Regions from separate parts of the Polaromonas sp. P1_E12 genome, predicted to be linked through region 1. Evidence: predicted binding sites of a transcription regulator. Region 1 holds the regulator's gene; each other region holds the start of a gene.
What was found. The regulator LexA, encoded in region 1, represses DNA repair genes until DNA is damaged. The targets are predictions, from matches to a motif close to ACTGTATNNNNATACAGT.

Region 1 (7,395 bases):
TGGGAGCCGCGCTTGCCGAAGCAGCGAAAGCCGGCAAGGAAAGCGTCATCATCATCAGCGCCGATGCCAACGCCACACATCAAGCCGTCATCACCGTCATGGAGGCCGCACGCCGCCAGGGGCTGACGCAAATCACATTTGCAACGCAAAGCGCCGCAACGGCCGGGGCCAGATAGGCCGGGGCCGGTTGCCCATTCCATGCAGCCTTCGCGGCGAAATGGCAGTCATCACGTGAAACAGATTTTGCAGAATGCCTGGCACAGACGGGGTTGGCTGGCATGCCTGCTCTGGCCGCTTGCCCAGGTCTATGGCCTGGTCGTGCGGCTGCGGTGGGTGCTGTATCGCCGTCACATTCTCCGGTCCGAACATTTTGGCGTTCCGGTGGTCGTGGTCGGAAACGTCATCGCCGGCGGCGCCGGAAAAACACCGCTGGTGATTGCCCTGGTGAAACATCTGCAGGCGCAACAGGTACTGGTAGGGGTGGTGTCCCGGGGTTACGGAAGGCACGGCACCGACTGCCTGGAGGTGATCCCCGGCGCATCCCCTCGTCTCACAGGCGACGAGCCGGCCCTTATCAAGCGTGCAACGGGTGCGCCTGTTTTTGTTGCCGGCAAGCGTGTAGACGCCGTGCGTGCATTGCTTGCCGCATATCCGGGCACGGCTGTAGTCGTGTGTGACGACGGGCTGCAACACTACGCCCTGCAACGCGATATCGAGATTGCCGTGTTCGACGACCGAGGTGTGGGGAACGGTTGGCTGCTACCGGCAGGCCCGTTGCGTGAGCCCTGGCCCGCACGCGAACGGGTTGGCTTGAATTTTGTGCTGCACACCGGGCAAAAACCGGCATTTGGAGGGTTTGTTTCCAGTCGCAAACTGGGCAACGAAGCTTACTCCGGCCGGGGCGAACCGGTCGCGCTAACGAGCCTGCGGGGCCGGCCTCTGGCGGCACTTGCGGGCATAGCCAACCCTGAAGCATTTTTCGGAATGCTGAGGGAAACCGGCCTGACGCTGCAGGCCACAACGGCCCTGCCCGACCACCATGACTTCACCGATCAAGACCTGGAGGCGGAGGCGCTCAAAGGGCGTGTGGTGCTGTGCACTGAAAAAGACGCTGTCAAGCTTTTTGCCCTGCAGGGCACGTCACAAAGGGAGGTTCTGGCCGTGCCTTTGGTGTTTACGCCCGAACCAGCGTTCTTTGCCGCACTCGATGCCCGGCTGGCCCCTTTGATTTCTCCCTTACCATCAGGCCATGGACACCAAACTGCTTGAACTGCTGGTCTGCCCTGTGACCAAAGGCCCGCTCGACTACGACCGGGAAAAACAGGAACTTGTTTCCCGCAGCGCCCGCCTCGCGTACCCGGTGCGCGACGGGCTTCCCGTGCTGCTGGAAAGCGAAGCGCGGACCTTGACCGACGAAGAGCTCGGCCTGTGAACGGGTCCTTGAAAAACACAGGCAAGACCCCGAAAGCATGAGCTTCACCGTCCTCATTCCGGCCAGGCTGGCCTCTACACGCCTGCCCAACAAGCCGCTCGCCGACATCGGCGGCGCACCCATGGTCGTGCGTGTGGCGCAGCGCGCGATGCAGAGCACTGCCCTGCGCACCGTCGTCGCAACCGACAGCAACGAAATCATCGAAAAATGCGCGTCTTTCGGCATCGCCGCCGTGCTCACCCGGGAAGACCATCCCAGCGGCAGCGACCGGCTCGCGGAAGCCTGCAGCGTGCTGGGACTCGCGGACGACGACATTGTGGTGAACGTGCAAGGTGACGAGCCGCTGATTGACCCGGCCTTGATCGACGCGGTCGCACGCCTGCTCATCGAGCGCCCGGACTGCGCCATGAGCACGGCGGCGCATGCCATCCAGCAGCTGGCCGACCTGAACAACCCCAATGTGGTCAAGGTTGTGCTTGATGCGCGCCATACGGCCCTTTACTTCAGCCGCTCACCCATTCCGGCCGCGCGCGACTTTACCGGCAAGGCGTGGTGGGAGGCCGGCAGCAGCCTGCCCCGGCCACTCCGGCACGTAGGCATTTACGGCTATCGGGTGGGATTTCTGCGGGAGTTCCCGCGCCTTCCCCAGTCGCCACTCGAGCAACTGGAGTGCCTTGAGCAACTCCGGGCGCTGTGGCACGGCCATCGCATCGCCGTGCACATCACCGGCGACGTGCCTGGGCCGGGCGTTGACACGCCGGAAGACCTGGACCTCGCCCGCAAGCTGTTTTCCTGACCTGCCCTCCCCGGCATGACGCGGGCTCGTAAGTTGCTGTCAGGGGTGCATGCTATCCTTGGGAAAAACACAAGTGTGAGGCCTGCAGGGCGTGCCGGCAGCCCTCCATACCTGTCAAGCAGCCCCTGCGGAAACCGGCCGGCGGTTCGGGCTGACTTCAAGAATTCATAAAATCCGAGGACATCCATGAGACTGATTTTGTTGGGCGCGCCTGGCGCGGGCAAAGGGACGCAAGCGACCTTCATCTGCCAGAAGTACGGCATTCCCCAGATTTCCACCGGCGACATGCTTCGTGCGGCCGTCAAAGCCGGCACGCAGCTGGGCATTGAAGCCAAAAAAATCATGGACTCGGGTGCACTGGTCAGCGACGACCTGATCATCAATTTAGTCAAAGAGCGCATTGCCCAGCCCGACTGCGCCAAGGGCTTTCTGTTTGACGGCTTTCCCCGCACCATTCCGCAGGCCGACGCCATGAAGTCTGCCGGCGTCAAGCTGGATTACGTTCTTGAAATCGACGTACCATTCGACGCCATCATCGAGCGCATGAGCGGACGCCGTTCGCACCCCGCCTCAGGCCGCACCTATCACGTCAAGTTCAATCCGCCCAAGGTCGAAGGCAAAGACGATGTGACCGGCGAGCCGCTGATCCAGCGCGATGACGACAAGGAAGAAACCGTCCGCAAGCGCCTGGAGGTTTACAGCGCGCAGACCCGTCCGCTGGTTGAGTACTACTCCAGCTGGGCAAAGTCAGAGCCTGAACTGGCCCCAAAATACCGTGCCATCAGCGGCATGGGCGGTGTTGACGAGATCACCGCCCGCGCGTTCAAAGCGCTGGCGGGCTGAATCGAGCCTCCAGCGAGTCCATCTGCACCCCAAAGCCGTCAGTCTGACGGCTTTTTTCATTCCAGTTCCCGGCAGACTGAAATCGGAAGGCAGGGTTCAGCTTTGCGCCAACAGCTCGAGCATCATCGCTATTCTCGCCTTCACGGGGCTCAGCCCCTGCGAATCAGAAAACAGATCCCCGGGTGTGGGCAAGACACGACCATTGAGGCACCTTGTCGACCGGACGACCCGCACCCCCGCAGACCGCGCGCGAAGCAAGGCCGCCTCCAGCGCATGGTGCAAGGTGCCATTACCCGTGGCGGCAACTACAAGCCCCTGAACACCCTGCGCCAGCAACGCGTCCACGACCGCACCACTGGCGCCGGCATGGTTCATGACGATCTCAACGTGCGGCCACTGGACCGGAACCACGGAGTTCGCTATTATTTTAATAGCTGCTTGCGCTCGTTCTACATGGGTTTCAGGCCAATTTCGCATTAACCTGAGGAATCCTTCCTCCACATAGCCAATCGGCCCCGCATCACCAGAGTCAAAGGCGTCAACCTTGTAGGTATGCACTTTCTGCACGTCCAGCGCGCTGTGGATGGTTCCGGCGCACACCGCAACCACACCCCTCGCCCCCGCATGACGCGCCGCCGCCATGGCATCCAGCATGTTCTGGGGGCCGTCAGGCACCAGCGCCGTCGCGGGCCGCATGGCGCAGGTCAGCACCACAGGTTTATCGGGGCGGCACACCGCATGAAGGAAATATGCCGTCTCTTCCAGCGTGTCCGTTCCGTGCGTGATAACAATGCCCTGCACGTCCGGCTGGGCCAGAAAGTAATTGACCCGACTGGCCAGCTGCATCCATACCTCGAAGCTCATGTCCTTACTGTCGACCTGCGCGACCTGCTCGGTCATCAAGGGGCCGTACCTTGCCAAGGACGGGACCGCCACGACCAGCTGCTCAACGCCCACCTGGGCGGCGGTATAGCCGATGTTGTCCGACGCACTCGCAGCCTGCCCGGCAATCGTGCCGCCAGTGCCCAGAATCACAATATTTTGAGGATACATAAAACGTAAACTTGCAATCTTTTAAAAACTGGATGAAAATACAGTTACTGGATATTAAAACAGCTACAGCAACGTGCGTACCCAAAGCCAACAGGCAACAGGCAACAGGCAACAGGCAACAGGCAACAGGCAACAGGCAACAGGCAACAGGCAACAGGCAATACGCAAGCGGGCTGAAGTTGTGATTCAAGGAGCAACAGTGATGAGCACACTCGATAACTTTCCGCATTTTCCCTCTGAGGCTCCCAAGCTCACTGCGCGCCAGCAGCAAATTCTGGAATTGATCCAGAGCGCCATCGCGCGCACGGGCGCCCCGCCCACCCGTGCTGAAATCGCCGCTGAGCTTGGCTTTCGCTCTGCCAACGCCGCCGAGGAGCACTTGCAGGCACTGGCCCGCAAAGGCGTCATCGAGCTGGTCAGCGGGACTTCACGCGGCATACGTTTGCGCAATGACGCCCTTCGCAGCCTGAACGAATCCAGAATCAAACAGTTTTCCCTGCCGTTGCAAAGCCTGGCCCAACTCGCCCTACCTCTGGTGGGGCGGGTTGCTGCTGGCAGCCCGATTCTCGCGCAGGAACATGTCGAGCAAACCTATTATTTTGAAAGCAGCCTGTTTCAGCGCCAGCCCGACTACCTGCTCAAGGTTCGCGGCATGAGCATGCGGGACGCAGGCATCATGGATGGCGACCTGCTGGCCGTCAAGCAATCAAAGGAAGCCAAGAATGGTCAAATTGTCGTGGCCCGGCTGGGTGATGAAGTGACCGTCAAGCGCTTTCGCCGCAACAAGCACCTGATCGAACTTCTGCCCGAAAACCCGGACTTTAAAACCATTGTGGTCGAGCCCGGCGAGCCTTTCGAACTGGAAGGCCTGGCCGTCGGCCTCATTCGCAACACGATGCTGATGTAGGCAGTTCACCTGGCCACGCACCAGGTGGCGGGCGTTTGGCCGTTGTGATGGCCAACACCCTGGTGCCGGGGCCTTCCTGGCAATTTGCCAGTTTGCAATCCTGCCTGTGTAAACCTCTCTCATACAGGAGTTCATCATGGGAATCATCAGTTTTTCACATACACCAATGTCGTCAGTCCTGCTGGCACCCGTGCAGGCATTGGTGTCATTGTTTTTGCCGGCGCAGGGTATGGCTGGGGCAAGCCGTTTTTCCGCGCCAGCCGGCGCGCAGCCCAGATCTCACCAGCTTGCGCTACCCTTTGCTTCCGGCGATTTCGCGGCAATGCGCGGCCCGTCTGCCCGCGCCACTGGTACTCTTGCCGTCCAACGCTCTGTCAAGGCGTCCCGACCCAGCCGGCTGCGAGTTGTCCGTGAGTTTGACTCCAATGTCGGCCCAGCGTGCGCTGGCCGCATGGTGATATCCGGCCGCATGGCCGACGTCTGCGCGGAACTTGAGCGCATGAGCCAGCGAGAAACCTCTTTGAGATAACTGGTACGGCAAGCTTCCCACCAGAAGTTCAGCCCGGGCCTATGCGCTTTGCGGCGCCGTCTAGTGCGTTTCCTTGAGATACAAAATCCCCAGTCGGAAGTGACCCCGGCGGCAAGGAAGAAAAATCTTGCAGGCACAATATCGGCATGAATATTGTGATCCTCGACGACTATCAGGACGCGGTGCGGAAACTGAACTGCGCAGCCAAGCTGGAGGCCTACCCCGCCAAGGTCTATACCAACACCGTTAAAGGCATCGGCCAGCTGTCCGTCCGCCTCAAGGATGCCGATGTCATCGTCCTGATCCGGGAGAGAACCCAGCTCAACCGGCAAGTTATTGAAAAGCTGCCCAAACTCAAGCTGATTGCCCAGACAGGCCGTGTCGGAAGCCATATAGATGTCGCGGCTTGCACAGAACGCGGCATCGCGGTTGCCGAGGGCATTGGGTCTCCTACGGCACCCGCGGAGCTGACCTGGGCACTGGTGATGACCGCCATGCGCCGCATTCCGCACTATGTAGCCCACTTGAAGCATGGCGCCTGGCAGCAGGCAGGGCTCAAGTCAGCTTCGATGCCACCCAACTTCGGCATTGGCTCCGTCCTCAAGGGCAAGACATTGGGGGTATGGAGCTACGGGAAGATCGGGCAAATTGTGGCTGGCTACGGCAGGGCCTTCGGTATGCGTGTCGTCATTTGGGGCCGCGACGCATCACTGGAGCGGGCACAGGCCGATGGCTTTGAAGTCGCGGCCAGCAAAGCCGAATTCTTTGAGCAAAGCGATGTACTGAGCCTTCACCTGCGACTCAACGCAGAGACACGCGGTATCGTCACGCTGGAAGACCTGTCGCGCATGAAAACCACGTCCCTGCTGGTGAATACATCAAGGGCGGAGCTGATCGAGCCGGAAGCATTGATCGCCTCCCTCAATCGCGGGCGGCCCGGCCTGGCGGCCATCGATGTTTTTGAGTCGGAGCCCATCCTGCAAGGCCATGCGCTGCTCCGCCTGGAAAACTGCATTTGCACGCCGCATATTGGCTATGTTGAACAGGACAGCTATGAGCTGTACTTTGGCGCGGCGTTTGACAACGTCGTCAACTTCATCAAGGGCACGCCCACCAATATCGTCAACCCGGGGGCCTTGCAAGTACGGCGCTGATGTGACACGCCCAGCCTGATCAAGTGCGCGTAAACCCGGGATTCCCGGCGAGCCAGGCTCAAACTTCGCTCAAGTTTTCTGCGTCGGCCCCGAAGAATCCGGAAAGTCGAGGTCAAACTCGATGAGATTGTTGGCAGCGGCTTGCGGCGGCCGCGCACCAGCGTCGATCGATGGAAACGGGACCAGGTCCCCGCCCTCACCTGCACTCAAATCAATATCAAGGCCAAGCCGGGGGGAAGCGGGAGGCTGCGTCGGGTCGGTTGCACCTGCCACGGCAGGAGACGGCAAAGGCGCCACGATCTGGAACCGGGCTGACAGTGGCTGGATGCTGGTGGGTCCAAAGCCTGCAACGCTTGGGAGCGTATCCGGCATGGTCGGAATCGACGGTGCGTCCGATGGTTTTACCGGTGCTTCGGCGTCGCCGGGCGGCCGGCTAACAATCCTTTTTGCGATCGAGTGGAGGAGCAACAGCTCGCGGTAGGCGGCCAGGCTGAAGACCTCTCCCCGCGAATCCGGTTTGCGGAATATGGACTCTTCAAGTACGTCGAGTACCTTGGGCGTTGGCCAGAGGGCCTCAATCCGCGAGAGGGCCTCCGTGTAATACTCAAGATCGTGCGTATTCGCCGCGTATTCGTCGAATGGCGGCACCTTGGCATTGAACATCTTGTTGAAGTCTGTGCG
Region 2 (7,395 bases), on a different contig from region 1:
GGATAGTTCGGAATCTTGTTGCCGGCACGCTGAACGGCGCCCTCGCCGGCGTTGTACGCAGCGATGGCCAGTTCGAGCTGGCCGGGAAACATGGCAATCAGATCACTGAGGTAGCTGGAGCCGGCCCGGATGTTGGTCTTGGGATCGGTGAGCCTTTTGTGGATGGTGGAATCCTTGGTGGCCCGTACGCCATAGCGCTCCGCTGTCGGCGGGATCAGCTGCATCAGCCCGACCGCACCCTTGGGCGAAACGGCCTGGGCGTTGAATCCGGATTCGGTGGCGATCAGTGCCTGCAGCAGCTCGTAGTCGATGCCGTGTTTGGCTGAAGCCTCGCGCAGCAGGTGCTTGACGGCCTTGTAGTTGGGGGACACATCAAAGTAAGCAAGCAGCTTGGGCGGCGCATTGGCCACACCGGTGGCCCGGTTGGCGCCGTTGCCGACGGCTTTGCCGCTTTTGGCAACGTTGTCGCCTGCGCTGAAACTTTCAACACCACGAAAGAAAAGCTCATAGCGCTCATCCAGCCGCACAGCCGAAAAATGCGCAATGCCGTCTTTGTCCACGTAGCCCCAGATGTCGGCATGGGCAGATTGCTGCGACAGCAGCATTAGCAGGCTCAAAAAGAAACCCGGCCAGAGCCTGGGTTTGCCACTAAAAATTTTCATAAAAGAAATCCATTGTTGATTGCTCAACCATCCAGGCAAACCTGTCGGCCTCAGGCCGTCGGAACCACGAGGTCAGCTTGCAGGAACGGTAAAACATCAAGTTATTCATCGTCACGAGTCAGGACTTCAGTGTGAGCACAATTCTTAAAACGGCCCCACCAATCATGACAATCAGCAAAACCACCATTCCCCTGTAAAACCATTTCAGCGGCTTCAGGCGCTCATCCAGTGCACTCATGTTGTGCTTGAAAGCATTTACTTCTGCATTGGCCGCTGAACTCATCCGTTCGAGTTCAGCCTGCATTTGACGGTCAATTTCCGCCAGTCTTTTTTCATCAACAGGTCCCGACCGGTTCATTCGCTGCAGCTCGGCAAACAGCAGGTCACTCTTGCGGTTTGCCTCCCTGCGGAGTTCAGCAGCTTGCTCTCGCTGCTCCGCCACGTCAATTGCTTCAAGGTAGTTCCAGCCCTTGACCCTTCGCCCACCTGATTTGTCCGCGATGAACTGGACGGCCCGAACGACGAGCTCCGGGTCTCTTCCTAAAAAATCGCAACCAAACTCTACTACCGCAGGCTTCTCCCTTAATTTGGGACCCGTCCAATGAAGCGACCTCGGCACCAAGGCAGATTTCAGCTCGTTGAACGTCGCCGGATCAAGCGCCAACATCAAGATGGCTTTCTTTTGCCCCTTGACTTCAAACTGCTTAAGGTCGATCCCGCGAATATGCTTCCAGGCGATAGCGGGCAAGCCGCAGAGCCTCAAGCCCAGCAAATCCGCCTTCAACGCGCTGCCGGATTGCCATGCGGCATAACCTGAAACAAACAAACTGCCAATGTACACAAACAATAGAACAGCAAAACTGCTCAGCAAGGCCACGGGAACCAACTTCCCTTCCTGCCAGGTCGCCCTTGCCAGCAAACCCGTTACCCCAAAAATCAGCAACAGCGCAACGACAAAACAGAGCCAGCGAAACCAGCGAAATGGCACGTCCAGCGCACTGTCGCTAAACAGCAGCGCCTCCAACGTGACCTCTTTCTCCGCCTGCTGCTTCTTTCTGGCGATGGCCTTCTCTGAAAAAATCGACAAACACAAACCACCTGCGGCAAGAGCGAAAGCAAAGCCGGAGGCCATGAATTCATGGCGCGCAAGTGCCACCGTCGCCCAGAATGCGGCAAGCACCAGTACCACGATGCCCATCACACGCGCAAACGACAGGAGAAGCCTCAAACGTCCACCTCGACGCTGTCACCGTGCAACTCCATCAGTTCGCGGCGCGCTGCGGCCTCGCCTTTGCCCATCAGCTTGGTGATGAGCGTCTCGGTTTGCAGAAAATCCTGGTTGCCCAATTGCACGGGCAACAGGCGGCGGGTGTCAGGATTGAGTGTGGTTTCCCATAATTGTTCCGCGCTCATCTCGCCCAGGCCCTTGAAGCGGCTGATGCTCCAGGCGCCTTCCTTCACGCCATCCTTGCGTAACTTGTCCAAAATGGCAATCAGCTCGCCTTCGTCCAGGGCATACACCTTGGATGCCGGCTTTTTGCCGCGGGCCGGCGCGTCCACCCGGAACAGCGGCGGCCGGGCGACATACACATTACCCGATTCGATCAATTTGGGGAAGTGGCGGAAAAAGAGGGTCAAAAGCAGCACCTGGATGTGCGAGCCGTCCACATCGGCGTCGCTCAGGATGCAGACCTTGCCGTAGCGCAGGCCGCTCAGGTCGGGCGTGTCATTGGGGCCGTGCGGATCGACGCCGATGGCGACCGCGATGTCGTGGATTTCGGTGTTGGCAAACAGGCGGTCGCGCTCGACCTCCCAGGTATTGAGCACCTTGCCGCGCAGCGGCAGGATGGCCTGGCTTTCCTTGTCGCGGCCCATCTTGGCGCTGCCGCCGGCCGAATCGCCTTCGACCAGGAAGACTTCGTTGTGCGCCAGGTCCCGGCTTTCGCAGTCGGTCAGCTTGCCGGGCAGCACGGCCACGCCGGAGCCTTTGCGTTTTTCGACCTTCTGGCCGGCTTTCTGCCGGGTTTGGGCGGCCTTGATGGCCAGTTCGGCCAGTTTGCGGCCGTAGTCGACGTGCTGATTAAGCCAGAGCTCCAGCGTCGGCCGCACAAAGCTCGACACCAGCCGTACCGCGTCGCGTGAATTGAGGCGTTCCTTGATCTGGCCCTGGAACTGCGGATCGAGCACTTTGGCGCTCAGGACATAGCTGGCACGGGCAAAAACGTCTTCGGGCAAGAGCTTGACCCCCTTGGGCAGCAGCGAATGCAGGTCGACAAAGCTCTTGACGGCATTGAAGAGGCCGTCGCGCAGGCCGCTTTCATGCGTGCCGCCGGCGCTGGTGGGAATCAGGTTGACGTAGCTTTCGCGCACCGGCTGGCCCTCTTCGGTGAAGGCCACGCACCACTGCGCGCCCTCGCCTTCGGCAAAACTCTCGTGCGAAGCGTCGGCAAAACCTTCGCCCTCAAACATCGGGATCACCGGGTCGCCGGTCAGGGTCTGCATCAGGTAGTCGCGCAGGCCGCCCTTGTAGAGCCAGGTCTGGACGTCTTTGGTTTTCTCGTTGGTCAGCGTCACCGTGACGCCGGGCATCAGCACCGCCTTGCTGCGCAGCAGGTGCGTGAGCTCGGCCATGGGCAGCGCGGCCGATTCAAAGTATTTGGAATCGGGCCAGGCGCGGACGGTGGTTCCGGTCTTGCGGTCGCCCTCGCCGTTTTTGCGCAGGTGCAGTTTCTCGGTCACGTCCCCGCCGGAGAACACCAGATGGGCGACCATACCTTCACGGTAGGAGGTGACTTCCAGGCGTTTGGACAGTGCATTCGTCACGCTCACGCCGACGCCGTGCAGGCCGCCCGAAAAGCTGTAGGCGCCGCCCTTGCCCTTGTCGAACTTGCCGCCGGCGTGCAGCCGGGTGTAGACGATCTCGATGACCGGCACCTTTTCTTCCGGGTGCAGGCCAAAGGGAACGCCCCGGCCATCGTCATCAACGCTCACCGATCCGTCGGTGTGCAGCGTCACCTTGATCTTCTTGCCGTAGCCGGCCAGGGCCTCGTCGGCGGAGTTGTCCAGCACCTCCTGGATGATGTGCAGGGGGTTGTCGGTGCGGGTGTACATGCCCGGGCGCTGCTTGACGGGCTCCAGGCCCTTGAGCACACGGATCGAGCCTTCGGAATATTCAGTGGGTAGTTTGTCAGCCATGGCAGATGAAAGAATTGCCGCAATTGTAGTCGGGGCCGCAAAAGTCACTGTACAAACATACAGCCCGTCTGATTCAAGGGTGGGAACGAAGGACGGCCCCGGCAGTGTTTCGCCATTTTCGTTACAGTCGGCAAAGAGCCTCCCGGCCGCCTCAGGCCTTTCCTTTTTTCGCCACTCGAGGCGACTCGCCCATGACCACCGACACCAAAAAACTCTCCATGCTGCAGGTGCTGATCTGCGGCGCCACCATCGTCACGCTGTCCATGGGCATTCGCCACGGTTTTGGCCTCTGGCTGCAGCCCATCACGCAGGCGCAGGGCTGGACGCGCGAGACTTTTGCCTTTGCGCTGGCGGTGCAAAACCTGTCCTGGGGGGTGTTCGGCATCTTCGCCGGCATGGCGGCCGACCGCTTTGGCGCCTTCCGCGTGATCGTGGGCGGCGCGCTGCTGTACGGGCTGGGCCTGGTGGGCATGGCGCTGTCGCCCACCGGTTTCCTGTTCACCCTGACAGCCGGCGTGCTGATTGGCGCCGCACAGGCCGGAACCACGTATGCCGTGATTTACGGCGTGATCGGGCGCAATATTTCGGCCGACAAACGCTCGTGGGCCATGGGCGTGGCCGCGGCGGCGGGCTCATTCGGCCAGTTCCTGATGGTGCCGACCGAAGGTTTGCTGATCAGCAGCCTGGGCTGGAAAGAGGCTTTGCTGGTGCTGAGCGGCGCGGTGCTGCTGATTGCGCCGCTGGCATTGGGCCTGCGCGAAGGCGGTTTTACCGGCGGGCAGCCTGCCAAACGCGAGCAAACTATCCTTCAGGCGCTGCGCGAGGCTTTCAAGTACCCGAGCTTTCAATTGCTGATGGCGGGTTACTTTGTCTGCGGCTTCCAGGTGGTGTTCATCGGCGTGCACATGCCCAGCTACCTCAAGGACAAGGGCCTGTCTCCCCAGGTGGCCAGCTATGCGCTGGCGCTGATCGGCCTCTTTAATGTGTTTGGCACCTATATTGCAGGCTCGCTGGGTCAGAAAATCGCCAAACGCAAGATCCTGGCGACGATTTATCTCTCGCGCGCCATCGTGATCGCCGTGTTCCTGGCGGCACCGCTGAGCCCCTTGAGCGTTTACATCTTTGCCAGCCTGATGGGCCTGCTGTGGCTGTCGACCATCCCGCCGACCAACGCCGTCGTGGCGCAGATCTTCGGCATCCAGCACTTGTCGATGCTGGGCGGCTTTATCTTCTTCAGCCATCAGATCGGCTCCTTCCTGGGCGTCTGGCTGGGCGGCTATTTGTATGACCGCACGGGCAGCTACGACATCGTCTGGTACATCGCGATTGCATTGGGCGTGTTTGCCGCGCTGGTGAACCTGCCGGTGCGTGAATCACCGATTGCACGCGCGGCCGTGCCCCAAGGGGCCTGAGATGGCCAAAAGAATCGGCCTGTGGACGCTTGCGATCATCGCGTCGCTGGGGGTGTTTGCCCTCTACACACGGCCGGATTTCCTGTTCACACTCGCCAACCAGGTCTGGGCCTGCTTCTAGCGCAAGGCCCTTCCCAGGGGTTTTATGTGTGTTTTGGGCTGCGGCCCAATCAGGACGGGCGCAAGCAGCTATGAAAACAATAGTAATTACCGGAGCCTCTGACGGCATAGGCGCTGAAATGGCGCGGCAATTGGCCAAAACCCACGGCGCCGGCGTGGCGCTGGTGCTGGCCGCGCGCAATGAAGCACTGCTCAATGAGGTTGCGGGCCAATGCGCCGCCCATGGGGCGCTGACCCTGGCCGTCAAAACCGATGTGTCGCAAGAGGACCAATGCCGCCAGCTGGTGGCCGCCGCCATCGGCCGGTTCGGGCAAATCGATGCCTTGATCAACAACGCAGGCATGTCGGCGCAAGCCCTTTTTGAAGACGTCAAGGCCCAGGACCTGGCCTGGTACGAACAGTTGATGCGCATCAACCTCTGGGGCAGCGTCTGGTGCACCCATGCCGCCTTGCCTTACTTAAAAGTGCGCCACGGCAGCATCGTGGCGGTCTCCAGCCTGGCGGGCCTGATCGGTGTGCCGGGCCGCACAGCCTACAGCGCCACCAAATTCGCCATGACGGGCTTCTTCGAGGCATTGCGCGCCGAGCTTAAAACGGCCGGTGTCAGCGTAACGACGGCCTACCCGGGCGTGGTCGCCACCCGCATCCGCCACCGCGGCTTCAACGCGGCCGGTGAGGCGGCCGGTGCCAGCGGCCTGAAGGAAGACGACGCCATGAGCGTGGAAGAATGCGCACGGCTCATCCTTGAGGGCATGGCGCGCCGGGAACGCGAGGTGGTCATGACGGCCAAGGGCAAGCTGGGCCGCTGGCTCAAGCTGATCGCGCCGGGCCGGGTCGAGGCGATGGCGCTCGCCGCGCTCAAAGATGACGTAAGACCATGAATACAGCCCCCACGCTTGTCACTCCGAGCCTGCGGCGCGCTGCCCCTGATCTCACTTATGGGGCGCATTTTTCCTTGGGGCGGCCCGGCGGAAAAACCCTATGACCGGTACCGCGCATGGCACGGAACCACCCTCCGCCTGGGTGCAGCGCTGGTCGCACCTGGTGCCTGAGCGCGGCGTAGTGCTGGACGTGGCCTGCGGCCATGGCCGTCATGCCCGCTGGTTTTATGAACGAAATCACCCTCTGGCCCTTGTGGATCTTGCGCAAGCAGCTATCGAATTCATAGCATCAGCTCTTCCCACGCGCCCCGCCCAAACCGTTGAAGCCGTGGTGGCCGACATTGAGGAAGGTCCCTGGCCTTTTGAAGGACGACAGTTTGAAGCCGTCATCGTCACCAATTACCTGTGGCGGCCGCTCCTGCCCACGCTGCTGGCCAGCCTGGCGCCGGGTGGCGTGCTGATTTACGAAACTTTTACGCAGGGCAATGAAACGGTAGGCAAACCCTCGCGCCCCGACTTTTTACTGCGTCCCGGTGAATTGCTGCAGGTCTGCCAGGGCCTGAAAGTGGTGGCCTTCGAGGAGGGTTTTGAGGAGCGTCCGCCACGCTTTGTCCAGCGCATCGCCGCCGTCCGCGACTCAGCCAGCACCGCGGGTTTATCCGCCCCCCTTCATACCGCGGAAGGGGGTCCACCCCGCTATAGACTGACCTAGGCTCTGGGTAGAATGCAGGATTGGCCTTTTCCGGGGCCGGCTTGAAGCTGTTCAGGCCGGAACACCCCAGATACCTGCATGGCCGCGAACGTTTACAAGCAGAGCATGAAACCCATTACTGGCAGCATCGTTGCACTGGCAACGCCCTTGCACGAAGACGGCAGCGTAGATTACCCCACCCTGCGCAAGCTGGTTGACTGGCACATTGCCGAAGGGACCGACTGCATCGGCGTGGTCGGCACCACCGGCGAATCCCCAACCGTCAATGTCGAAGAACATTGCGAAATCATCCGGGTGTCAGTTGAGCAGGCCAAAAAGCGCGTGCCGATCATGGCTGGCTGCGGTGCCAACTCAACGGCCGAAGCCATCGAATTGGCCAAATTTGCCAAAGGCGTTGGCGCGGACTGCCAGCT
Region 3 (7,395 bases), on a different contig from region 1:
CCACTGGTCAAGGGCTACAGCACCGAGATGAGCCTGGAAGTGACGTCGCTGGGTGTGCAGGTGCATGGCGGCATGGGCTTTATTGAAGAAACCGGCGCCGCCCAGTACTACCGCGACGCCAAGATTCTGACCATCTACGAAGGCACGACCGCCATCCAGGCCAACGACCTGATTGGCCGCAAGACTTCGCGTGATGGCGGCCAGACGGCCAAGGCGATTGCCGCGCAGATCGAAAAAACCGAAGGCGAGCTGCTCAAGCAGGGCAGTGCTGACGCAGTAGCCGTGGCCAAGCGCCTGAAGGCGGCGCGCCTGGCCTTCATCGACGTGGTTGATTTCGTGGCCGGCAACACCAAAGCCAGCCCCAACGCCGTGTTTGCCGGCAGCGTGCCTTACCTCATGCTCGCGGGCAATGTGGTGGCCGGCTGGCAGATGGCGCGTTCGCTGCTGGTGGCGCAAGAACAAATCGCCCAAGGCATCGACGTCGCCTTCATGCAGGCCAAGATCACCACCGCACGTTTTTATGCTGACCACCTGCTGACCAAGGTGCCCGGCGTGCGCGACAGCATTGTCGATGGTGCAGACAGCGTCACGGCGCTGGCGCTGGACGCGTTCTGACCCCCGTACACACTGCTATTTATTTGATAGCTGTTAGCGCCCGTCAGTAAAGGGCTGCAGCATGTTTTTTCTTGAATTCAGAATAACAACGGAGCCACCATGTCCAGACTGCCCGGCGCATTGAACAAGCTGCCTTTGCCCATCATCGGTTCACCGCTCTTCATCATCAGCAATCCCAAGCTGGTCATCGCGCAGTGCAAAGCCGGCGTGGTGGGCGCCATGCCCGCGCTCAACGCTCGGCCCGCGTCGCAGCTTGATGAGTGGCTGGCCGAGATCAGCGAGGCACTGGCAGCCCACAACAAGGCCAACCCTGACAAGCCGGCGGCGCCTTTTGCCATCAACCAGATCGTGCACAAGTCCAACGACCGCCTGGAGCACGACATGGAAATGTGCGTGAAGTACAAGGTGCCCATCTACATCACCAGCCTGGGTGCACGCGAAGACATCAACGCTGCCGCCCACAGCTACGGCGGCGTGGTGCTGCACGACATCATCAACAACAAGTTCGCCCGCAAGGCCATTGAAAAGGGCGCCGACGGCCTGGTGGCCGTGGCAGCCGGCGCTGGCGGCCACGCGGGTGTGAAGAGCCCGTTCGCGCTGATCCAGGAAATCCGCCAGTGGTTTGACGGCCCTCTGGCGCTGTCGGGCGCCATCTCCACTGGCGGCGCGGTGCTGGCCGCGCAGGCCATGGGCGCCGACTTTGCCTATATCGGTTCGGCGTTCATCGCGACGGACGAAGCGCGCGCGGCCGACGCCTACAAGCAGGCCATCGTTGACGGAAATTCCGACGACATCGTCTACAGCAGCCTTTTTACCGGCGTGCACGGCAACTACCTCGCGCCGTCGATTCGCGCTGCTGGCATGGACCCTGAGAACCTGCCCGAAGGCGACGTCAAGACCATGAACTTCGGCGGCGGCGAAGGCAGCAAGTCCAAAGCGTGGAAAGACATCTGGGGTTGCGGCCAGGGCATTGGCTCTGTCAGCAAGGTCCAAAGCGCCGCGGCCTTTGTGGACCAGCTCAGGCGCGAGTACGAGCAGGCACGCAAACGGGTCTGCGCTTAAGCGCCATCGCCACCTTTGAGCAGCGCTGCGCCTGAAATACCCGCCTTGACCACCGCGACCCGACGCTTTCCCGGCATGGATGCCCTCAAAGGGCTGGCCTGCGTCCTCATTGTTTTGCATCACCTGGCTTTTTACGGCCCGATGTCGGATGTGGTGCACCCGTTTGCACCGGCCTTGATGGACTGGCTTTACGACTACGCCCGCATGGCCGTGCAGGTGTTCCTGGTCGTGAGCGGTTTTCTGGCGGCGGCCTCGCTGGCGCCACAGGGTGTGGCCGTGTTCGGTGCACCTGGCACCCTGATTTTTCGCCGCTACTGGCGACTCGTCAAACCCTATCTGGTGGCGCTGGCCGTGAGCATGCTCGTGGCCGCGTTGGTCAGGCCCTGGTTCGCACATCATTCGGTGCCGGATGCTCCCACGGTGCACCAGCTGCTCGCCCATGTCCTGTTGCTGCAGGATCTGCTCGGGCAGGACGCGCTTTCTGCCGGTGTCTGGTACGTGGCCATCGACTTCCAGCTCTACGCCATGGCGGTTCTCATCTTTGCCTTTGCCCGGCGGTTCCAGTTTCAGCCACACAACGGCGACGCAACGCACACTACTTCGGTTTCGGCCCCACTCGGCGTGAGCCTCATCCTGTTGGTTGCCTTGGCTTCGCTGCTGTTTTTCAACCGCCTGCCGGCCTTTGATATCACCGCCCTCTATTTTTGCGGCTCCTATGCCCTGGGCATGCTGGCCTTCTGGGCCTCAAACCGCCTTGGCGCGCGGCGCAGCTTCTGGCTCGTGACCCTGGCGGTGATGGGCGGGCTCGCCCTGGCGCTGGATTTCAGGGGGCGCCTGGTGGTGGCACTGGTCACCGCCTTCGGCCTGGTCGGGCTGGCGGTGCTGCAGCCACAGTCCTGGCCGGTGCGATGGCTGCAGCAGCGCCGGCTGGTGCAGCTGGGCCAGATGTCCTACTCTGTGTTCCTCATCCACTTTCCGGTGTGCCTGCTGGTCAATGCCATCGTGAGCCATTTCTGGCCCACGCAGCTTGCGGCAAATGTGCTGGGCCTGCTGCTGGCCTTCCTGCTGTCGCTGCTGGCGGGCTGGGTGCTGTATCAGTCGGTGGAATCGCGGCCGATTCCTTTGCGGCCGCGCTGGTTGAGTCGCTTTTATTTGCGTTAAAAAGCAGCTCTTCGCCTTTCTGGACAAGCGCAACTAGCTATTGAATTAATAGCATTCAACCGGAGCCAGGCTCACTGCCTGAACATCTCCAGCTTCAATGCCGCAGGCTCACCCAGCCATGAAGCATGCGTGGTGTGGTCGGCCAGGTCGTCGCCGGTGAGCCCGTGCACAAACACATCCAGTCCGTCGCGGTGTTCTTCGAGCCAGGGAATGACGCTGTCAAACGCCGCGCGGTCAAATGCCAGCTGGCAACTCCAGCGCGGGTGCGGTCCCACCTCTCGTTCATGCACCCGCCCCACGGCAATCCCGAAAAGCGCACCGGCCTTTTCGCACAGGGCGCGTGCCTGCTCAACGGTGCCGGGCCCGAAGTACACATGGGCGTGGTAGCGGGCATAAAGGTTTTCGGGACGCTGGATCATGGTGAAACGGAAAGGGAGAAGAGGGACGGAAAAATGAAAAAGGGGGCGTATCAATGACTGCATTGGATGAGTCCTCAGGCATCCTCCAGAAACGTCAGGGCCGGTAGCGGTGCATCGGGGTTTTCTTCTCGGGCTTTTGCATGCGTCTGCTTCATGCGCTGCCGGCAATGCGCCAGGTCTTTTACCTGAAACAGGAAAAACACCTCGGCCGCGTCTTCCGCGTTTTGCCAGAGGTGCTCCAGATACATGCCTTGCTTCGCATGTTCGTCCGCGTCCTTTTCCAGCTGCTGTTTAACGGCGGCCAGCGGCGCGCCGGTGAGTTTTACCAGTACGTGTGCCATGGGACGTCTCCTGCTTTAAACCCATTATTGCGGGCCCTGTTGCAGACATTTGCTAAAGGGTTTTTGTTTGAATATACTGTATTTATATACAGTATCTTTCTGCGACCATGCCGGGCACTGCGCTTGCCCCCACCAAATCTTATTAATCCATGTCCGACGCCATCATCCCGCTACACGCCATCAAGGGCCGAGGCACTGCCACGCGCATGCCGCACCGGTTTGAAAAAGACGTGCGCAACGCATGGGACGACGGCTGGGGTACGCTGGAAGAAGGCGCGGCGGGCGAGGCGCCCCGGATCGAAACCACGGTCACGATGGAAGAAGCGCGCAGCGCCATTGTCGGCAACGATTCGCCCGATATCTTTTTTGACTACAGCATCAATCCCTACCGGGGCTGTGAGCATGGCTGTGTGTACTGTTATGCGCGGCCCACACACAGCTACCTCAATCTTTCGCCGGGGCTGGACTTTGAAACGAAGATCATCGCCAAGCGCAATATTGCCGAGGTGCTGCGCGCCGACCTGCGCAAACGCAGCTATGTTCCCAAGCTGCTTAACATCGGCTCGGCCACAGACTGCTACCAGCCCGCCGAGCGCGAGCTGCGACTGACGCGCAGCATCATCGAGGTGATGCAGGAAGTGCGGCACCCGTTCTCTTTGATCACCAAATCCAGCGGCGTGGAGCGCGACCTGGACCTGCTGGCGCCGCTGGCTGCTGACAAGCTGGCCGCCGCCTACGTGACCATCACCACGCTCGACGGCGAACTCGCGCGCAAGCTGGAGCCGCGCGCGGCCGCACCGCACCGGCGCCTGCGCACCATCCGCACGCTGGCAGAGCACGGCGTTCCCGTCGGCGTCAGTGTGGCGCCGCAAATCCCATTTGTGAACGACGACATGGAGCATGTGCTGGAGGCCGCCTGGGAGGCCGGTGCGCGCAGCGCGTTCTATACCGTGATCCGTCTGCCCTGGGAAGTGGCACCCATCTTCAAGGAGTGGCTGGAGCTGCACTACCCGCAGCGCGCCGCGCGCATCATGGCGCGCATCCACGAAATGCGTGGCGGCAAGGACTACGACAGCGACTTCGCCACGCGCATGAAAGGCCACGGCCTGTGGGCCGAACTCATCAAGCAGCGTTTTGAGAAAGCCTGCAACCGGATTGGCTTTAACCGCCAGCGCATTGAGCTGGATTTGAGCCGGTTCCGGCCGCCAGCGGCTGCGGGGTCCGAGGGGCAGGGTAGGCTGTTTTAAGAGGGCCCGCTGTCAATTCAGCGCGGGGGCTATAGTCCCGGAAGCCTGTGCGTCGCACCTCACGCCGTTTGACAATCAAAGGAGCTCACCTTGGCACTCGAGTGGAAATATTCATCGGAAGGCATGGTCGCCGCAGACTGGGAAGAACTGTCGAACCTTTACCGGATGGCCCCACTGGGCGACAAGAAGCCGGCCGACCTGCAGGTCGTATTCATCAACAGCATGTTCAAGTGTTTTGTGTACGACGCCGGCAAGCTGATTGCCGCCGGCCGTGCGGTGGCGGACGGCAAGGATTGCTCTTATATCTGCGACATCGCGGTAGCGCCGGACCGGCAGGGCTCCGGCATGGGCAAGGACATGGTCGCGGCGCTGGTGCGGCTTTCCAGCGGTCACAAAAAAATCATCCTCTACGCGGTGGCCGGCAAGGAACCGTTTTACCGCAAGCTTGGCTTTCGGCGCATGCTGACCGCGATGGCGATTTTTGCGAATACCGAGCAAGCGCTGCAAAGCGGTTTGATCAGCGATAACTGATCGGGCAACCGAGAGCCGGCCCTAACGCAGATAACTGCGGTTCAGCCTCACTTCAAGCTTTTTCTGCAGCGTTTCAAACGAGGCGCTCATGGCCCAGTAAATGCCCGCCGCCGCCAGGTACAGCGGAAAGGGCTGGAAGGTCGTGGCAATCACTTCCTTGGTCGCCAGCATCAGCTCGCCCACGGCAATCACCGACACCAGCGAGGTGTCCTTGATCAGGCTGATCAGGCTGTTGGAGAGACTGGGCACCGCCAGACGCAGGGCCTGCGGGCCGATCACATAGCGCAGTGTTTGCGCTTGTGTGAGGCCCAGGCTGCGGGCGGCGTTCCACTGCCCGTGTTCCACACCGTTGATCGCGCCGCGAATGGTTTCCGACAGGTAGGCTCCCACGTTCAGGCTCAGGCCCAGGATGCCCGCGCTGATCGGGTCGAACTGGATGCCGATGCTAGGCAGGCCGAAGTAAATGACGAAGAGCTGCACCAGCAGCGGCGTGCCGCGCATGCAGCTGACGTACAGCGTTGCAAACTGCGAAAGCCCAGGCACCTTCGCCAGTCGCGTCACAGCCACGATGGTACCGATGATGGCACCGAAGAATACAGATGCCACCGCCAGCAGCAGCGTCCACGCCGCGCCTTTGAGCATCAGTGGCAGGGCATCGCGCAGCAACTGGGTCAAGCCAGACAAATCCATGGGAGTCTCCACAAATAAAAACCCCGGCAGTGAGCCGGGGTTGCTTCAGGGCGCCTGCCGGAAAGCGGCGCGCGGCTGATCGAATGTTACTTCGGTTATTTCACGGCGACAGGCGGCTTGCTCACGTCGCGGTCAAACCACTTGGTGGATATCTTCGCGAAGCTGCCGTCGGCCTGCAGGTCGGCCAGCGCCTTGTCGATGGCGGCCTTGAACTTCGGGTTGTTCTTGACGAAGGGAATGCCGGATTTTTCAAGGTCGCCCACGGGCGCACCGGGCTTGAGCGGCAGCTTGGTTTGTTTGACGATGTAGGGAATCAGCAGGCTGTCGTTGAGCGCGGCGTCAATGCGGCCCAAAGCCAGGTCTTGCAAATACTCTTGCGCGCCGGGATAGGTCTTCACGTCAATGCCGCCGACTTTTTTGGCGATGTCGGCGTAGTTGGTGCCCTGGCCCAGGCCGAGCTTTTTGCCCTTGAGGTCGGCCAACGTCTTGAACTCGCGCTTTTCATCCTTGCGGATGATCAGTTGCGGTGCAGAGATGGTGTAGGGCTCGGAGAAGTCAAAGGTCTCCTTGCGCTTGTCGGTGATGCCGACCTGGTTGATCACCACGTCGTACTTGCCGGCCTGCAGGCCTGCCAGGATGGCACTCCACTCGCTCGTGGAGAACTCGGCTTTGACGCCCAGCTTCTGCGCCAGGGCATTGGCCAGTTCCACTTCAAAGCCGGCGAGCTGGCCGCCTTCCTTGTAGTTGAAGGGCGGGTAGGTGCCTTCAAGTGCAACTTTGAGGGTGCCGCGCTGTTTGACGGTGTCGAGCAGGTCGGCTGCGCTGGCGCTGAGTGCGAGCGTCAAAAGAAGTGTGGAAGCGATGGTGGAGGCGGCAGCCTTGCGAATATTCATATTCAACCCCTGCATAAGAGAATTGTTATTGAGATGAAAAGTGAATATTAAATCTGCCGTCACATTGGTGCATGCAGGGCGACAAAGGCCCTACGGCGCATCCGGATGCTTCGCGGACGCTGAGCGCGGACTCAGGGCTTGGCGCAGTGGGCGTAGATGTCGAGCGCAGGCTTGTAGACGCTGGTCTGCACATTCATCAGGCCGAGCACCGAGTGGAAGTAATTGTCGTGGCTCACCATGGCGTCCAGTTGCTCCTTCAGGCATGCCGTCGTCAGCTTGTTGCGCTGCTCGAATGCGGGTGAGAGCCAGGTGATCCACGGCACGCGCTTTTGCACTTCAGGCGCAATGCCGTAGGGCATGCCGTGCAGGTAGAGGTTGTTCTCACCCAGCGACTCTCCGTGGTCGGCGAGGTAGAGCAGGGCAGGCGCGCTGCGCG
Region 4 (7,395 bases), on a different contig from region 1:
GAGCGTGACGAAGATGGTGCCCTTGGCGGTTTGCGGCTGCTGGCGCACGGTGACGATGCCGCAGCCGGCCACCTCTTCACCGTCGGGCAAGGCATTAAGCTCGCTGGCGCTCAGCAGGCCCCTGCGTGACAGCCGTTCCCGCAGCAAGGCCACCGGGTGGCGCCGCAGCGTGAGGCCGGTGGCCTGGTAGTCGAACAGGATGTTTTCGCCCTCGGGTGTGTCGGGCAAGGCCAGCGGCGTTTCGTGCGTGGGCACCGATTTGAGCAGGCGTGGCGCCAGTTTGATGGCCGAAGCCTCCCAGACCTGCTGGCGCCGGTGTCCGGCCAGCGGCAGCAGGGCATCGGCGGCGGCCAGCGCGTTGATTTCGAGCGTACCCAGCTGGGCGCGCGACACCAGGTCTTCCGTCGAAGTGAAAGACGCTTGCGCCCGCGCCTCCACCAGCCGCAGTGCAGCTTCTTTGCGCAAACCGGCCACCAGGCGCAGGCCCAGGCGCACCGCCGGCTGCGTATCCGCAGGCAGCACACCCTGCGGCTCCAGCGTGCAGTCCCATTCACTGTGCATGACGTCCACTGCGCGCACCTCCACCTGGTGGCGGACAGCGTCCTGCACCAGCTGGGACGGCGTGTAAAAGCCCATGGGCTGCGAATTGACCATGGCCGCCAGAAAGCAGGCCGGCTCGTGGCGCTTGAGCCAGCAGCTCACGTAGACCAGCTTGGCAAAGCTGGCGGCATGGCTTTCCGGAAAGCCGTAGTCGCCGAAGCCCAATATCTGACTGAAGATGCGCTCTGAAAATTCGGCGCTGTAGCCGTTTTTGACCATGGCATTGACGAGGCGGCCATGAAACCGGTCTACCCCGCCCTTGCGCTTCCAGGCCGCCATGGAGCGGCGCAGGTCGTCGGCCTCCCCGGGTGTGAAGTCAGCGGCGATCATCGCGATCTGCATCACCTGCTCCTGGAAGATCGGGATGCCCAGCGTGCGTTCCAGGGCCGGGTTCAGCGCCGGGTATTCCGGCACGACGTCTTCGCCCCGCCGCTTTTTATCGCGTGCCTTCAGGTACGGGTGCACCATGCCGCCCTGGATGGGCCCCGGCCGCACGATAGCGACTTCCACCACCAGGTCGTAGTAATTGCGCGGCTGCAAACGCGGCAGCATGGACATCTGGGCCCGGCTTTCAATCTGGAAAACACCCACCGTGTCGGCTTCGCAGATCATGTCGTAGGTGGGTGTGTCGTCCGGCTCGATCTGGTGCATCTCCAACTGGCTGCCCCGCGTCTGGTTCACCAGCGCCAGGCAGCGCCGTATGGCCGACAGCATGCCCAGCGCCAGCACATCCACTTTCAACAGGCCCATGGCCTCCAGGTCGTCTTTGTCCCACTGGATGATGCGGCGGTCTTCCATCGAGGCCGGCTGCACCGGCACCAGCCGCGTGAGCTTGCCCTGGGTCAGGACAAAGCCGCCGACATGCTGGCTCAGGTGACGCGGAAAGCCAATAAGCTGCGCCGACAGGTCAAACCATTGCAGCACCGGCCCTTCTCGGCCCTCCAGCCCGGCTTCCTTAAGTTTTTCCTGCAGCACCTCGCTGCCGTCAAACCAGAAATGCTCTTTGGCGAACAGGTCAATCAGTTCAGGCGCCATTGCCAGCGCCTTGCCCACATCGCGGATCGCGCTGCGCGGCCGGTAGCTGATGACGGTGGCGGCAATGGCGGCGCGGTCGTGGCCGTATTTGCCGTAGATGTACTGGATGACTTCTTCACGCCGTTCATGTTCGAAGTCCACGTCGATGTCGGGCGGTTCACTGCGCTCGCGGCTGATAAAACGCTCAAACAGCAGCTTGCTTTCCGCCGGGTTGACAGCCGTGACGCCCAGGCAAAAACACACCACCGAATTGGCCGCCGAGCCACGTCCCTGGCAAAGGATTTCCTTTTCTCTCGCAAACCGCACGATGTCGTGCACGGTGATGAAGAACATCTCGTATTCAAGTTCCTCGATCAGCGCCAGTTCGAAACCCAGCTGCCGCCTGATCTTGTGGGGAATGTGATACGGATAGCGTGTATGGGCGCCCTGCCAGGTCAGCCGCCGCAGCCACCGCGAAGGCGTTTCGGCCGCCGGCACCATGTCTTCCTGCGGGTAGCGGTACAGGTTGCGGATCTCATCGAGATTGAAATTGCACCGCGCCGCCACTTCCAGCGTGGCACGCAACAGGCTGGCGGGGTAAATCTCGGCCAGGCGCATGCGCGGCCGCAAATGTGCCTCGGCATTGGGCTGCAGCGCAAAGCCGCATTCGTGCACCGGTTTGCCCAGCTTGATGGCGGTCATCACATCGTGCAGCGGCTTGCGTGAGCGCTTGTGCATCAGCACATGGCCGGCCGCCACCAGCCGTATGCCGGTGCGCTGCGCCACCTCCTGCAGCTGCTGCAGGCGCAGCGCGTCGTCCAGGCCCTGCAGCAGCTCCACCGCCAGCCAGGCATTGATGCCAAAAAGTCCTGCAGCCCAGGCGCAATGAGCGCAAAGCGCTTCTGTATTGATAGCACTCGCACCTGCTTCATGCAGGGGCGCGAGCAAAATTTCGCAATCCCCCAGCCGGGAGAAATCCGTTTCGCCCAGCGCGACGCGGTAGCTGCCTTTTTCCACCACGTCACCGGCCTTGCGCGCTTCGGTGATGAACTCGCACAGGTTGCCCCAGCCTGCCGCGTTGTGCGGCAGCACCACCAGCCTGAAGGCATCGGGCGCCTGCACCAAAAATTCCGCGCCCGGCAGCAGCTTGAGGCCCATCTCTTTTGCCACCTCATGCGCCCTGACCACCCCGGCCACCGAACATTCGTCGGTGATGGCCAGCGCCTTGTAGCCCAGCTCGGAAGCGCGTTCGGCCAGTTCCTGCGCGTGCGAGGCGCCACGCTGGAAGCTGAAGTTGCTCAGCGCGTGCAGTTCGGCGTAATCGGGAAGTGCGTAGGCAGGCATGCGGGCCTCAGGCAAAAAAGCCGTGCAAATACCAGGTGCGCTGCCTGCCGGCCTGGGCGGCGGAGCCCAGCCTTTCGCTGTAAACCCACAGCAAGCTGCCCTGCTGGCTGCGGTAGATGTAGTAGTCGCGAAACGCCCACGGCTTTTCACACAGGCCCGGCTCAGCGTTGCGGTTTTCGTGATCGGCCAGCAGCCATTCGGCAGCCTCCAGCCGCTGCGGCCCGGCCAGGCGCGTCAGCTTGCCCTGGTACACCGGGCTGTTGCCTGCAGCTTGCAGCTTCAGCGGCTCGGGCAGCAGCCAGGCAGGGTACAAGGCTTCAACCCGGGCATCCGGAAAAGCATGCGAAGTGGTTTTTCTTAAGCCTTTTAGAGCCCTGGCGCGCACTGGTTGTGCGCAAGCAGCTATCGATTTAATAGCGCTTCGGGCGCTCACCCAGCGCTGCATCAGCTCGGGCCGGTGGTCGGTGCAAGGTTGCCAGGCTTGCACATTGGCATCGCCCAGGCGGGCGCTCAACCGCTCGAGCAGCTCCACCACGCTGTCGCCCTGCCGGCGCGTTTCCATCAACAGGCTGCCGGTGGCGGCTGCCGAATCGGCCAGCAGCTCGGTGGCCAGCGACTGCAGCGTCAGGCTGTGCACCGGCGCCGGCAGCTTTTGCTGCGCCAGGTGCTCTGAGATGAGGCGTGCCATGTGACGCAGGTCTTGTGCAGGCTGGGCGGTGCGAATCTCGAGCTCGCCGGTCGGAGGCACATCGCGGCGTTTATCCAGGTGCCAGATGATTTTCAGGGCGCAGAGCCCGCTCTGCCGCCCCAGCAGCCAGGCGTGCAGGTGAACCAGCAGGCGCTCAACGCCCGCCATCAGCGCGGGCCCATGAGTGACCAGTGCGTTGAGCTCCAGTTTTTCCTCAAAGTGTTCGGGCAGCACTTGCCACGCGTAGTCGTCGGCGACGGTGCCGCGGGCACGGTCCAGCGCCTCCAGCAGCTCGGCGCCAAAACGCCGCGCCACGCCGTCACGCGGCAGGAGCAGCAGGTCGTCCCAGCTGCGGCAGCCAATGCGCTCCAGCACAGCGAGGTGCGGGCGGGCGGCCGTCAGCGTGTGCATGGGCAGGTCGGCCACGCGTTTTTTCATCGCGCCGGCCTGGCCTTGCTGCATCCGAAGCCGTAGTCTTAACCGCCCGAGCGCTATCAAAGATGTAGCACCTTGCGCACGTTCTATAAGGGCAACAGCCTGATTTGATTCAAAAAACAGCTCAATTTTCTGCGCCAGCAGCTGCATCAGCCACGCCAGCCCGCCAAACAGGCGCAGGCTGCCCGTCACGTCCATCAGCACCGCTTCGTCGACCAGCGCGACGCGCGGCGTGAAGCCCAGCGCCAGGCTGGCCACCGCTTGTTGCACGGCGGCGGCGTCCTGGGTCCATGACTGCACCGCGTCAGTGGTGATCGAGATGCGCAATGCGATCCAGCAACGCATGGATGGGGCTCCGGGGTGAAGTAACAGGCAGCGACACCAGCGACGGCAGCAGGATGGGGGCAAGCTCTTCCCGCTTTTGCCGGGCCCTGTCGCGACTGGCTGCCAGCAGCGCTGACAGCCGGGCGGGCCGGGTGTCGAGCAGCACCGGCGCAGCCAGTGGCGGGCCGCGGCGCTTGAGCACGTGGACCAGCAGATTGCCGCCCTCCTGCACAGCGCCTTCCAGCAGCAGGCGCAGCGGCGCGGGTGACGATTCGTGTTGGGCCCGCAGCGGCCGGAACACAAACAGCAGCTTGTGGTGCGCATGCGCGGCAATCTGCAGGCGGCGCAGGTGGGCACTGCGCGCATCCGGCAGCCAGGCCAGCACGGCGGTCACGTCAGCGCACTGCAGCGCCTCTCGCGTGGCCCAGAGCAGCGAAGGCGCGTCACCGGGCTTGCCGTGAATGCTGATGAGCCGCCGCATGTCGATCTGGCGCGCGCCCAGCGCCGGGCCAAATGGCAGATAAGGCGCACCGACCAGCGCCGTCAGTTGCGCGCCAGGCTCATCCGGTGCGGCGGGCTGGTTGAGGGCCCGGGCCAGACCGGGCGCCAGCAAACCCCATTCCTGCTGGCCCGCCTGCGGCAGCAGCAGTTCAACCAGTGCGCCCTGCGGCCAGCCTCCTCCTGGCAAGGCCAGGTCGAGCGCCGCATAACCTGTGGCCACCGTCTGCACACTCGCGCTGCCCAGTTCGCCGGCCCGCCAAACCTGGGCATTCAGGGCGTCGGCAAAGTCCGGCAAAGCGCTGGGCATTGCGGTAAGGGTGGGCATGGAAGGTGGTCCGGATCAAGCTGGATGTACTGTATTTATGTACAGTATATGATCGATTCGACGCCCTGCCAACCTGCATGAAACCCGGGTACCCCAGTCGAGAATTATTCACCCCGGAGCCACCGGGAAAACCGGCACCTCCCTGCAAATCAGGATGCAGCGCGCTTGCCGGCGGTACCGCTGTTCTCGCGCGTCTAGAGTTTGGGCGGGAGTGGCCGGCCCACGTTGTGGGCGCCCTTGTCGGCCGCCTCCCAATACGCCTTGTCCAGCGTGCCGGGGTGGTTCTTGACCGGGGTGCCGACCGGCACATTGCCAGGGCGCTGAACGCCCTCCACCGAATAGGTTTTCAGCTTGGGCTTCTCGGTGGTGGAGGGGTTGAGCTCATGAAACTCGTGCGCCACCTTTGAAGGGTTTTGGGGAGACAACTTTTGGCCACGAACACTCGCCAGCGTTTCAATGTGCGTCATGCACCGCGTCGTGTAGGGGTCGGGTGCCTCACCGAACAGGTGAAACACGCCGTGCTGCTGACGTTCGCTCGTCATCTGCTTGAGCTTCCAGAGCTCGAACACCGACACCTTTGCGCGCATCGCCTCCTTGGAGTCATAGCGGTATTCCCGTCCCTTCTTGCGATCGCTTTCTGGGGCCGGACGCGCCAGGAAGCGGTCCCTGTGCTCGGTCGGTGTATGGCTGCCATAGGCCAGGTTCGAGTAAGGCTTGGACTCGTCTATGCCGGTCAGCTGGTTCACGGCGCCAAACTTTGGCAAATCTGTACGGGGTGGGCCACTGCCCATCCGGAAATCTTCGTAATGACCCCACGAACCCCGTCCGTATTTGACGGTCATGTGTTCCGGCTGTTGTGGATTCGTCGTGTTTCTCCACGTGGAGAACTTGACCGGCACCACCGGCTGGTTTCCCAGGAAATAGGCACTGGCAGCGGCGCCGGCACTCGCCAGGACCGGGAAGCCAAAGCGCGATAACACCCTTCCTGCTGCCATGGGGACCATCCTTGTGCCGCAGCGCGGCAATGTTGATGAGCTGACCTTCCGGTAAAACCGACGACTGGATATTCAGTCTAGTCATGGCGCGCGGCTGGCGCCATCCCCTTTTTCAGGTGAAAAATTACATGCTTCGGCTATGGGTGCGTCGCTGCGGCCCTCAAGCTCGCAGGATGAGCTGGCCGGGGGCAATGCGCCGCCAAACTGGCGATGTGGTCGATTCAGCGCTTGCGCGCCTGGCGTGCGATCAGCAGCAAGCCCACGACCGCAATAGCCACAAAACACAGGAAAGACCAGTTGGCAATCGAGCCGCCCAGAAAGGTCCAGTCGATCTTGGTGCAGTCGCCGCTGCCCTTGAAGATCATGGGAATGGCGCGTTTGAGCGGAAAGGTTTCAATCATTCCGTAAAAGTCGCGGCCGCAAGAGGCAATTTCAGGCGGATACCACTGCAGGAAACTTTGGCGCGCCGCCACAAAAGCACCAAAACCCGAGAGCAGCACCATCAGGCCTGAACCGGCGATCAGCAGGCCCCGGCTTTTGGCGATGGCCGTCACGCCCGCCACCACCGCCACCAGCACCAGCGCATACCGCTGCACGATGCACATCGGGCAAGGCTCCAGGCCCACCACATGCTGCAGGTACAGGCCAAAGGCCAGCATGGCCACGCAGGCCACGGCGATCAGCGCCAGCACGCGGCGCGGCATGGCGTCGAAATACGTCAAAAACATCAGGGAGCCCTCTTTTTTCTGGATGAATTATGAATTGTCCAGGGGTTCGGGCGTTTGGTGCCGGATAAGTTCCCTTCGGCGATACATGCAGGGCAGATTCTTCGCCGCCTTACCCATCCCTGTCGCTCCCGCCCCCTGGTCCCCTCTCGCCCTAATTTGCCAGCGTTTGTCCTACAGATGGGCCACCCCGGCGGGCGTAGATTTTCAGGACGTCAGTTTTTTTGAAGATCCCAGAAAGGACCCCATGATGGAAATACACCGCGGACGACTCATCGACCATATTCACCTGCGCGCCCATGACCTCGCGGCCAGCAAGCGCTTTTACCGCGCCGTGCTGAAGTCACTGAACAAGGAAAGTGCCATCCAGGAAGCCGACGATCATTTTTCCGGCGACGAGTTGTGGATAGACCAAGCCGACGGACCTACCTCGCACGTTCATCT

Region 2: the regulator LexA is predicted to act here: its motif matches at 3,904-3,921, upstream of AC1D13_RS03100 (DNA topoisomerase IV subunit B).
Region 3: the regulator LexA is predicted to act here: its motif matches at 3,674-3,691, upstream of AC1D13_RS03320 (PA0069 family radical SAM protein).
Region 4: the regulator LexA is predicted to act here: its motif matches at 5,260-5,277, upstream of imuA (translesion DNA synthesis-associated protein ImuA).

The regions. Positions count from the first base shown of each region.
Region 1 is NZ_JBFUBB010000007.1:240,290-247,684, reverse strand. Features, by position in the region: gene AC1D13_RS19425 (ExbD/TolR family protein) at 1-176, shown strand, start outside; gene lpxK (tetraacyldisaccharide 4'-kinase) at 199-1,269, shown strand; gene AC1D13_RS19415 (Trm112 family protein) at 1,250-1,432, shown strand; gene kdsB (3-deoxy-manno-octulosonate cytidylyltransferase) at 1,470-2,228, shown strand; gene adk (adenylate kinase) at 2,415-3,071, shown strand; gene AC1D13_RS19400 (asparaginase) at 3,168-4,124, opposite strand; gene lexA (transcriptional repressor LexA) at 4,327-5,031, shown strand; gene AC1D13_RS19390 (hypothetical protein) at 5,168-5,560, shown strand; gene AC1D13_RS19385 (D-2-hydroxyacid dehydrogenase family protein) at 5,707-6,714, shown strand; gene AC1D13_RS19380 (type IV pilus assembly protein FimV) at 6,784-7,395, opposite strand, start outside.
Region 2 is NZ_JBFUBB010000001.1:609,092-616,486, reverse strand. Features, by position in the region: gene AC1D13_RS03110 (lytic transglycosylase domain-containing protein) at 1-662, opposite strand, end outside; gene AC1D13_RS03105 (hypothetical protein) at 781-1,890, opposite strand; gene AC1D13_RS03100 (DNA topoisomerase IV subunit B) at 1,887-3,857, opposite strand; gene AC1D13_RS03095 (MFS transporter) at 4,049-5,269, shown strand; gene AC1D13_RS03090 (SDR family oxidoreductase) at 5,461-6,270, shown strand; gene AC1D13_RS03085 (class I SAM-dependent methyltransferase) at 6,371-6,982, shown strand; gene dapA (4-hydroxy-tetrahydrodipicolinate synthase) at 7,088-7,395, shown strand, end outside.
Region 3 is NZ_JBFUBB010000001.1:660,279-667,673, forward strand. Features, by position in the region: gene AC1D13_RS03295 (acyl-CoA dehydrogenase) at 1-615, shown strand, start outside; gene AC1D13_RS03300 (NAD(P)H-dependent flavin oxidoreductase) at 715-1,677, shown strand; gene AC1D13_RS03305 (acyltransferase family protein) at 1,723-2,838, shown strand; gene AC1D13_RS03310 (DOPA 4,5-dioxygenase family protein) at 2,910-3,257, opposite strand; gene AC1D13_RS03315 (hypothetical protein) at 3,332-3,598, opposite strand; gene AC1D13_RS03320 (PA0069 family radical SAM protein) at 3,748-4,845, shown strand; gene AC1D13_RS03325 (GNAT family N-acetyltransferase) at 4,936-5,376, shown strand; gene AC1D13_RS03330 (amino acid ABC transporter permease) at 5,398-6,066, opposite strand; gene AC1D13_RS03335 (transporter substrate-binding domain-containing protein) at 6,162-6,959, opposite strand; gene AC1D13_RS03340 (phosphoethanolamine transferase) at 7,091-7,395, opposite strand, start outside.
Region 4 is NZ_JBFUBB010000001.1:1,102,161-1,109,555, reverse strand. Features, by position in the region: gene AC1D13_RS05455 (error-prone DNA polymerase) at 1-2,958, opposite strand, end outside; gene AC1D13_RS05450 (DNA polymerase Y subunit UmuC family protein) at 2,966-4,426, opposite strand; gene imuA (translesion DNA synthesis-associated protein ImuA) at 4,386-5,231, opposite strand; gene AC1D13_RS05440 (hypothetical protein) at 5,426-6,226, opposite strand; gene AC1D13_RS05435 (disulfide bond formation protein B) at 6,448-6,954, opposite strand; gene AC1D13_RS05430 (VOC family protein) at 7,202-7,395, shown strand, end outside.